DNA from 4 places in the Pseudoalteromonas phenolica genome. Region 1 is predicted to be linked to each of the others. Evidence: predicted binding sites of a transcription regulator. Region 1 holds the regulator's gene; each other region holds the start of a gene.

What was found. Region 1 encodes sigma-54, which starts transcription at its own class of promoters, with help from an activator protein. Its sites were predicted from a motif close to GTTGGCACGNNNNTNGNNT; they were not measured.
Region 2: the regulator sigma-54 is predicted to act here: its motif matches at 912-930, upstream of PP2015_RS02045 (PspA/IM30 family protein).
Region 3: the regulator sigma-54 is predicted to act here: its motif matches at 985-1,003, upstream of fliE (flagellar hook-basal body complex protein FliE).
Region 4: the regulator sigma-54 is predicted to act here: its motif matches at 698-716, upstream of PP2015_RS07110 (DUF1707 SHOCT-like domain-containing protein).

What each region holds. Positions count from the first base shown of each region.
Region 1 is NZ_CP013187.1:329,931-332,138, forward strand. It holds gene ptsN (PTS IIA-like nitrogen regulatory protein PtsN) at 1-313, opposite strand, end outside; gene hpf (ribosome hibernation promoting factor) at 316-603, opposite strand; gene PP2015_RS01545 (RNA polymerase factor sigma-54) at 632-2,152, opposite strand; gene lptB (LPS export ABC transporter ATP-binding protein) at 2,200-2,208, opposite strand, start outside.
Region 2 is NZ_CP013187.1:451,789-453,996, reverse strand. It holds gene PP2015_RS02050 (PspC domain-containing protein) at 1-100, opposite strand, end outside; gene PP2015_RS02045 (PspA/IM30 family protein) at 181-870, opposite strand; gene dusA (tRNA dihydrouridine(20/20a) synthase DusA) at 1,275-2,208, opposite strand, start outside.
Region 3 is NZ_CP013187.1:1,073,118-1,075,325, reverse strand. It holds gene fliF (flagellar basal-body MS-ring/collar protein FliF) at 1-590, opposite strand, end outside; gene fliE (flagellar hook-basal body complex protein FliE) at 612-950, opposite strand; gene PP2015_RS04800 (sigma-54-dependent transcriptional regulator) at 1,151-2,208, opposite strand, start outside.
Region 4 is NZ_CP013187.1:1,608,507-1,610,714, forward strand. It holds gene xthA (exodeoxyribonuclease III) at 1-487, opposite strand, end outside; gene PP2015_RS07110 (DUF1707 SHOCT-like domain-containing protein) at 843-1,508, shown strand; gene PP2015_RS07115 (DUF417 family protein) at 1,549-2,208, opposite strand, start outside.

The sequences.
Region 1 (2,208 bases):
CAAGTAGTGCCAACAAAATATCGACAGGTCTATTGTCTATTGCGTCAAAATCAATTCCATTTTGGTTGGTCACTAAGATGGCAAAGATAGAGTCTATTCCTGCAAGTCGGCCATGAGGGATCGCTATACCCTTACCTATGCCCGTACTGCCTAATTTTTCTCGAGTCAGGAAGGCATCAAGGATTTCGTGAGCATTGTGTTCAGGAAGGTGCTGGCTCGCTAATTCACTAATGTACTCTAGCGCACGTTTTTTGCTATTAAAAAGGACCGCAGCTTTACTGCAGTCCTTGTTGATAATCGAGCTAAGTTTCATGGTTAGTGTCGAGTTAATTTCTCTTTATGTTTGATAACTTGGCGATCGAGTTTATCAACGAGTTTATCAATGGCTGCATACATATCTGAATGTTCATCTGAAGCGAAAATTTCAGCTCCATTTAAATGAACAGTGGCTTCGGCTTTTTGTACCAGCTTCTCAACATCTAAGATCACATGAACGTTGTTTATGTGATCAAAATGCCTTTCTAGCTTTGCAAACTTCGTGTTTACATAGTCTCTTAATGAATCTGTAATTTCTACGTGACGACCAGTTAAATTTAGTTGCATAAGCATTTTCCTTCTCTTGGTTTACGTCTTAAATCAGACTTTTACGCTGATTTGACGGTGGAATAGAGAGTGACTCGCGGTATTTTGCAATTGTACGACGTGCCACTTTGATTCCCTGTTCTGCCAATATATCTGCAATCTTGCTGTCGCTCAATGGCTTAGCAGTGTTTTCTGCAGCAATTAGCTTCTTGATCAATGCCCTAATCGCAGTGGATGAGCATTCACCTCCGTTTTCAGTGCTTACGTGACTTGAGAAGAAGTACTTCAACTCAAAAATGCCACGGGGTGTATGCATGTACTTCTGAGTGGTGACACGAGAAATGGTAGACTCGTGCATCTCGACCATCTCAGCAACATCATTTAAAACCATAGGCTTCATTGCCTCTGGTCCATGTTCAAAGAATGCCTGTTGTTGTTGCACAATGCAATTAGTAACTTTCATTAAAGTGTCATTACGACTTTCTAAACTCTTGATGAACCATTTGGCTTCTTGCAAGTGAGAACGTATGAACTGGCTGTCTGAGCTTGATTTAACTGAACGAGACATTGCCGCGTAATGATCGTTAACTCTTATTTTAGGCATGCATTCAGGGTTTAGTTCGACAATCCAACGGCCTTTCACTTTTTTCACTGACACATCAGGAATAACGTACTCAGATTCTTCACGGATAATACTGGCGGCAGGCTTAGGGTTAAGACTATGAATAAGCGTCATCACTTCTTTTAACTCAGGCTCTTTGAGCTTGGTCTTTTTCATGATGGTGCGGTAATCACGGCTAGCGAGTAAATCAATATGTTCGCTTAACACCATTTTTGTTTCAGCAATGAAAGGCGTATCTGCATCAAACTGATTGAGTTGAATACATAAGCATTCTTGTAAAGAGCGAGCCGCAATGCCTACAGGGTCAAATAGTTGAATGCGTTTTAATACAGCCTCAACTTCATCGAGTTCGATTAACTCTTCATCATTGCCTTCATTAATACTTTCGAGAAGCTCTTCAGTGCTGATAGTCAGTAGGCCTGCATCATCAACTGCTTCTACGATGGCAACGGCGATGGCTTTATCTGTAGGGCTAAACGGGGTGAGCTCTAATTGCCACATCAGGTATTCATGCAGTGTTTCAGTGGTTTCACCCTGATAAATGGTTTCGTCTTCAGGCATTGGACCACTGCTGGAGCTTGGAGCAGCGCTCATGTATTCGTCCCAAGTCACATCCATGGCTAGATCGTCACTGACCGTTTCTTTGCTAAGTGCTGCATCACTATCAAGCTCGTAATCGCTGGTCGGCTCCTCACCGTGACCATCATCAGCAGAATTAGAAAGTTGCTCGCCAGAGTCAGTATCTTTGGCTGCTTTGTCTGAATCATTGTCATCAGCACTTGGTTCTAGTTCTGATTCATCAACTTCAAGTAAAGGGTTGCTATCCAGCGCTTCTTGGATCTCTTGTTGCAGATCTAATGTGCTCAATTGCAGTAAGCGAATTGCTTGCTGCAATTGTGGTGTCATGGTTAGTTGCTGCCCCATGCGCAGCTGTAGCGATTGCCTCATGTATTTCTAACAATCCTTTTTGTTATTTGGATAATGTCTTGCATTAACTATAGACG
Region 2 (2,208 bases), 120 kb from region 1:
CTGGTAAATCAAAACGTTCTGCTAACCCAGCGCATACACCTGCAATTTTCTTTCTCGCTAAAATACGACGACATGTTTTCGTTGTTTGTTGCATATTCATAACCTTACTCCTGAAAAATTAGGGAGGCGCCTCGTTGCGCCGAGCCTGTCAAAACGAATTGGTACCAAGCAAACGTTTACTTACTGCGCAGAAGTCGATTGCTCTACAGTTTGCTTACCTGAGATTTTCTGCTTCAGTGCAGCAAGTTCTTCACTCAGTTTTTCGTCTTGTTCCATTTGTTTGAATTCTTGATAAACATCATTTTTACCAATGTCGTAGCTTTCAACTTGTGCTTCGATACGCTCTACTTTCTGTTCGAGTTGTGAAAAGCGTGCGCAAACATTTTGTACTTCTTCACTATTTAACGTGCTTCGCACTTTCAATCTTGCTACTGCACTATTTTGTGCTCTGTAAAATTGCTGCTGCTTTGCTTTCACTTCAGCAATTTTATTACTTAGCCTAGCTGCATCTTCATTAAGCTTGTGTAACGCATCTTCTAGTTGTGCCGCTTGTTTTTGATTTTCTTCCTGAGTATCTACAAGCTTTTGCTTTTCGATAAGAGCCGCTTTTGCTAAATCATCACGACCTTTACTTACGGCTAGCTCAGCTTGTTGCTGCCAATGTTCAATACCTTTTGCTAGATCTTCATGCTGCCTTGATAAGCCTTTTTGCTCTGCAATAATTTGTGCAGCAGTTGAACGACATTCAGCCAAGGCATCTTGTAACTCACTCTCAATCTGCGCAGTCATTTTTTGTGGATCTTCCGCTTTGTCTAAAAACGCATTAATTTCTGATTTTATAAGATCTTCAATTCTGTCGATTAAGGCCATTTTCTGCTCCTATGCATTTGGCAATTGGGTTACTAAAGCTATTCCAATCTTTGTGCCAAAATATAAAATCAACTAAAAACAATCACTTAACATTTTTAAGGAGTTTTTATAGAAGAGACAAATTTCATGATTTCGTTAAATAAACTAAAAAGTAGTCAATTTAGTTAACATGAAATTTTTTGTGGATTATTGTCGGGCTAAAGCCACGACCTATAGGTAAGACCCATCACGCTATTGTTGTAAGTCGTCGTTTACGGCGACAATCCAAGAACAGAAAACCCCTGATATGTAGGCGCGGGTTTACCCCGCGCATTTTCGCGCATTACGCAAAGTCATAATATATGAAAACAAAGAAGCCGCTTAGTTAAGCGGCTTCTCTTAGTATGTTTAAACTCTAGAAATTTTTACAGTTCAGGCACAAACGTTAGTGCTTTTTCCATTACCTCAATACCCGAGCCTTTCTTATGTCCATTCTCTGATAAGTGACGACGATATCCTCGCGCACCCGGTTGGTTTTGGAAAATACCTAACATGTGGCGAGCAATATGCCAGAAGTTCGCACCTTCGCTCATTTGCGCTTCAAAGTAATCATACATGCTGCGAACCACTTCATGGCGAGTCTGCGTAAACGCTTCACCACCGTACAAAAGCTCATCAACCTGCGATAACATAAATGGATTGCTGTAAGCTTCACGACCAACCATCACCCCATCAATATGCGTTAAGTGATGCTGACACTCTTCAATGGTTTTAACGCCACCATTTATACTGATGTGTAAATCTGGGTAATCTTTCTTCAACTGATAAACACGAGGATAATCAAGCGGTGGGATCTCACGGTTTTCTTTCGGGCTTAACCCCTGTAACCAAGCCTTACGCGCATGGATGATAAAGTCATCACAACCTACATCTTTAATCGCCTCAATCAACGTGGTTAAAAACTCATAACTGTCTTGCTCATCAATACCAATACGTGTTTTTACCGTAACAGGCACATTAGTTTGCGCTTTCATTGCTGCAATACACTCAGCCACCAGCTGAGGTTCAGCCATTAAACACGCACCAAAGCGACCGTTTTGTACCCGATCAGACGGGCAGCCTACATTTAGATTAATCTCGCTATATCCATATTCATCGGCTTTCTTCGCACACTTTGCCAATGCTTCAGGGTCTGAGCCACCTAGTTGCAGCGCCACAGGTAACTCATGTTCACCAAACGCCAAATAATCCCCTTTACCAAATAAAATGGCACCGGTCGTGATCATTTCTGTATACAACACAGCATGTTTAGACAATTTTCTATGGAAAGTTCTGCAATGACGGTCAGTCCAATCCAGC
Region 3 (2,208 bases), 740 kb from region 1:
CGCTTTAAAGTGATAACCACGGTAGCAGAAGGCTTCTTTTCGCGACGCGCAAATACATTTTCTTTAGGTATAGCTAACAGTACTTTGGCACGGTTAATATCTTGCAGTTCTTCAATGGTACGAGCTAGTTGTTGCTCTCGGCTATGCTTAAGGCGCTCTCGCTCTAGGCGTTGGCTCACACCAAAGCCCATGTCTTGCATCAGAATATCTGTGCCAGAGCTTGGAGCTTGCGTGAAACCATCACGGGCCATTTGTAGTTTTATGGTTTGGTAATCGGTTTCGGCAACCATGATGGTGTTGCCTTCGAGCTCATAATCAATTTTTTGAGCATCTAGAAAGTCTAGAGTCTGGACTAACTCTTCGGTTGGGTACTGGCCCAGTGGACGCATATCAGGTTGGCGCGCCCAAATGATGATCGCGATTGCAATGGCCAAACAAATAGCTAAAGCAATAATAATAGTCACCTGGCGAAGCATATCAACGCCACTTAATGCGCTTAAATATCCCGACTTTTGCTCTTGCTGCTCTTCAGAGCCAGCGCCAGCAGTGCCATCGGTTAAGGTCAGATCGGTTGATTGATTCGTTGCCACGGTGCTACTCCACTACCCAGATTAAACTGGCATATTCATGATTTCTTTATAAGATTCTACAAGTTTATTTCTAACTTGTACCGTTGCTTCGAAAGCCACTGATGATTTTTGTGATGCTATCATGACTTCGGCAAGTGAAACACTTCTATCACCCATCTCTAGCGCCGTTACTTTTGATTTAGCATCTTTTTGTAAACCATTTACCGTATTGATTGCGTCTGACAGCAAATCGCCAAATTGCGCAGAAGAAGTCGCCGCGGTTTTTTGCACTGCAACTTCATTGGTTTTAATGGTATTTCTCGTTGCCTCTACTGCAAGAGACTGCATTTCTTGATAAAGAGAGTTTGGTTGGATTTTCATAACACCCACTCCAATAAAAACATATAACTTGTATAAGCACAAAACATGCCAAAAATTAAATCTTTATTTTCAGTGTGTTAAGGTGTTTTTATGTGAGTCGACTTTTTGACAACAATACCAATGCTTTTAATTGAGCGATCTATTTTGAGGATTGATATAATAAAGAGGCCAAGGTTTTGGCCTCTTATAGAATAGAGAAGTTATGCTGGTAAAAGGATCCCCATATCGCGCATTTTAGCGAGTTTATAACGTAAAGTTCTTGGACTCATACCCAGTACCTCAGCAACGTCTTTACGCTTACCATTGCACTTATGTAGCGTATCTAAAATAATTTGATGCTCTTTATCTTGTAAAGTCGCTTTATAATTTGCAGCATCATAACTTTCTATGTCACTGATTACAGGCTCAACCTGTCGCGCCTGTTGTTCCACATTTATCTGTGGTGACACTTCCGTATTCGTTGTTCTTGTAATTACTAAACTTGGTTGATAGTTTTCGATAAAAATATCTTCACCATGTACAGTATCGCCTTGCTGCAAAATCAAAGCACGTTGAACAACATTATCAAGCTCTCTGACATTACCAGGCCAAGAATGTGATAATAACTTTTGCTTTGCACTATCACTTAATTGCACTGCTGGCTTACCTGCTTTGCTGGTATGTCTTGCTAACAAGTGCTCAGCTAACACTACGATATCACCTGGGCGCTCATTCAGTGGCAGCCACATCAGAGGAAAAACATTCAAGCGGTAATATAAATCTTCTCTGAACTTACCTTCAGCCACCGCTTCTTTAAGTTCACGGTTACTGGTCGCCAAAACTCTGACGTCTAAGTCGATGGTTTTTCTGCCACCAAGTCGCTCAACTTCTCGCTCTTGCAACACGCGAAGTAGCTTTGCTTGTAAACCTAAATCCATTTCGGTGATTTCATCCAATAAAATGGTGCCTTTTTGTGCTTGTTCGAATTTACCCGGACATGCTTGAATAGCTCCTGTGAACGCACCTTTTTCATACCCAAACAAAGTAGCTTCGAGCATATTTTCAGGAATAGCCGCACAATTGATGGCTACAAAGGCTTCATCTTTGCGTTCTGATTTATCGTGAATGAATCGAGCCAATACTTCTTTACCCGAACCACTTGGCCCTAGCACCATAACGCTAGCATCAGATTTCGCCACTTTATTAGCAAGTTCAAGTAATTGAAGACTTTGTGGATCAGCAACCACCGGGCCCTCTGTTTCTTTTTCTTTTGCTGGCA
Region 4 (2,208 bases), 1.3 Mb from region 1:
CGATATCTAAATCTATTGGTGAGATATTGATATCACCCATCACAATGACATTTTCTTCAGGCGTGTGATTTTCATTTAAGTGTGTCATTAAGTCTTTATAGAACTGACGCTTGTATGGGAATTTGGTTTCATGATTTATGTTATCACCTTGAGGGAAGTATCCATTATGAATGATCACATCTTCACCTTTGTCATTCTCGAATACACCTGAAATCATACGTTTTTGGGATTCTTCTGTATCAGTCGAAAACCCTTTTTTGATTGATTTAGCAGGTTTCTTTGACATCAGTGCGACACCATAATGTGCCTTTTGACCATGGAAATAAACGTGATAGCCCATAGCTTCTACATCTTCAACCGGAAACGCTTCATCGTGAACTTTGATTTCCTGTAAACCAATTACGTCAGGTTGATGTTTGTCGATTAATGCTTGCAATTGATGAAGACGAGCACGAAGGCCATTAATGTTAAATGAGATTACTTTCATAATTTGCGCTTATAGTTCTATATAATTTACGTACCATTTTAACATTGAAAGGGAGTTGCGAAAGCCCGAGATAGCAATTTAAATTATCTATCACTTTTTTCAATTTGGGAGATATGTTATTTATTAGTCAAAACACTCAAATTTTGGTGAGAAAGTAACTTGGTTAGAAATGCCAGCTGAATTAGTGCATTGAATTATAATGACTTTATTTTTGGTTCGGTTGTTGCTTTAAATTTAAGAAATGCAATTTTAATGGTACAACTTATTGAATGATTAAGTTGAATCAGTCACTCACTATACTAAACAGCTTAATTAAGTGTTACTGCAGATTGGTATTACATAGTAGGGAAATAACATGAGCGTCGTATTAGAAGATAGACCTATTGAACAAGTTAGAGAAGAAGTTATAGACAACCTAATTTACAACTATAGCCATGGTGTTATTTCCGCAGAGGCATTTGAAAGACGTTTAGACAAAGCGATGAGTACACAGGTTCACGCTGAAATCGTCGCCCTAACAGCAGATCTTACTATGCAAGCTGACGAGAAGTATACGGCGCAAAAAGATGCGAGCCTGAATATTAATTACGGACAAAAGTCTGCAGGTGACAAGCTAGATATTAAAACGGTTTTAGGAAACAGCACTCGAACAGGCAAATGGGCGGTACCAAAAGAAATTAACTTATTGAATGTGTTGGGTTCTACAACCTTAGACTTTTCCGATGCTGTATTTGAGCATCAAGAAGTCACAGTAAATGTAAATTGCATACTGGGTTCAGAGAAAATTTTAATCCCTGAAGGTGTAAATGTGATCTGCGAGGCTTTTTGCATTCTTGGTAACGTAGAAAATAAAGCGCCGTCAATTGCGCCGAAACAAGCACCGACTATAAAGATTAAAGGCAAACTGTGGTTAGGTTCAATTGACGTTGAAATTAAGCGCACGATTAAAGAAAAGTTTGTGAGCTTTGCCAATGAACTCAAGTCATTATTTGATGATGGCAGTTATGGTAAATATAAATAATCAGGATATAAGAGGGCACGCTAAACGTGCCCTTTTTTTATCATACTTTTTGTTCGGTAAACTTTAAAAAGAAAATCAAATTCGCAATAAACCATAAATCTTTAATTAAAAAGTGGCCAGTAGTAGATAAAATAGTTGATGTCGTAACTGCGCCTGGGGTTGTAGCTAAAAATGTTTGTGTCATGACAAAAACTGCAAGTGACATTAATACGCCAATCCAAAGTACTTTTTTGTTATATATGGCTGCAATTAAAAGTACGACAGCTAACAAATCATAAACACCAATTAAATTCGAGGCAGTTTGTAAATCCCAAACACTATACATCCAAGACATAAATGGTGAAGTTTGTAATAGGTCTTCGATACCTTGAGCTTCTATCAAGGTAAACTTCATACCCCCGATCCAAACGAGTACCACCAAAACTGGGAATATCGCTATCCACTGCATTGCATGCTGAGACAGTTTTGGATTAAGTAGACAAATGCCAATTGAGAGAAGCGCAAAATACTTGATTACACCTTGACCTGCTCCGATTACAGGAAACCCGCCCATACTTTCAATCCACATACCCGTCGAAAAAAGGCTCAATAATGGTACAGAAGATACAACAATAAGTAGGGATGCTAAGGCTGGTTTAGTTTTTTCAAAGTACATAGATAGTATCGAAAATAAAGCAAGTAAAGAAAAGCATAAAGCAGC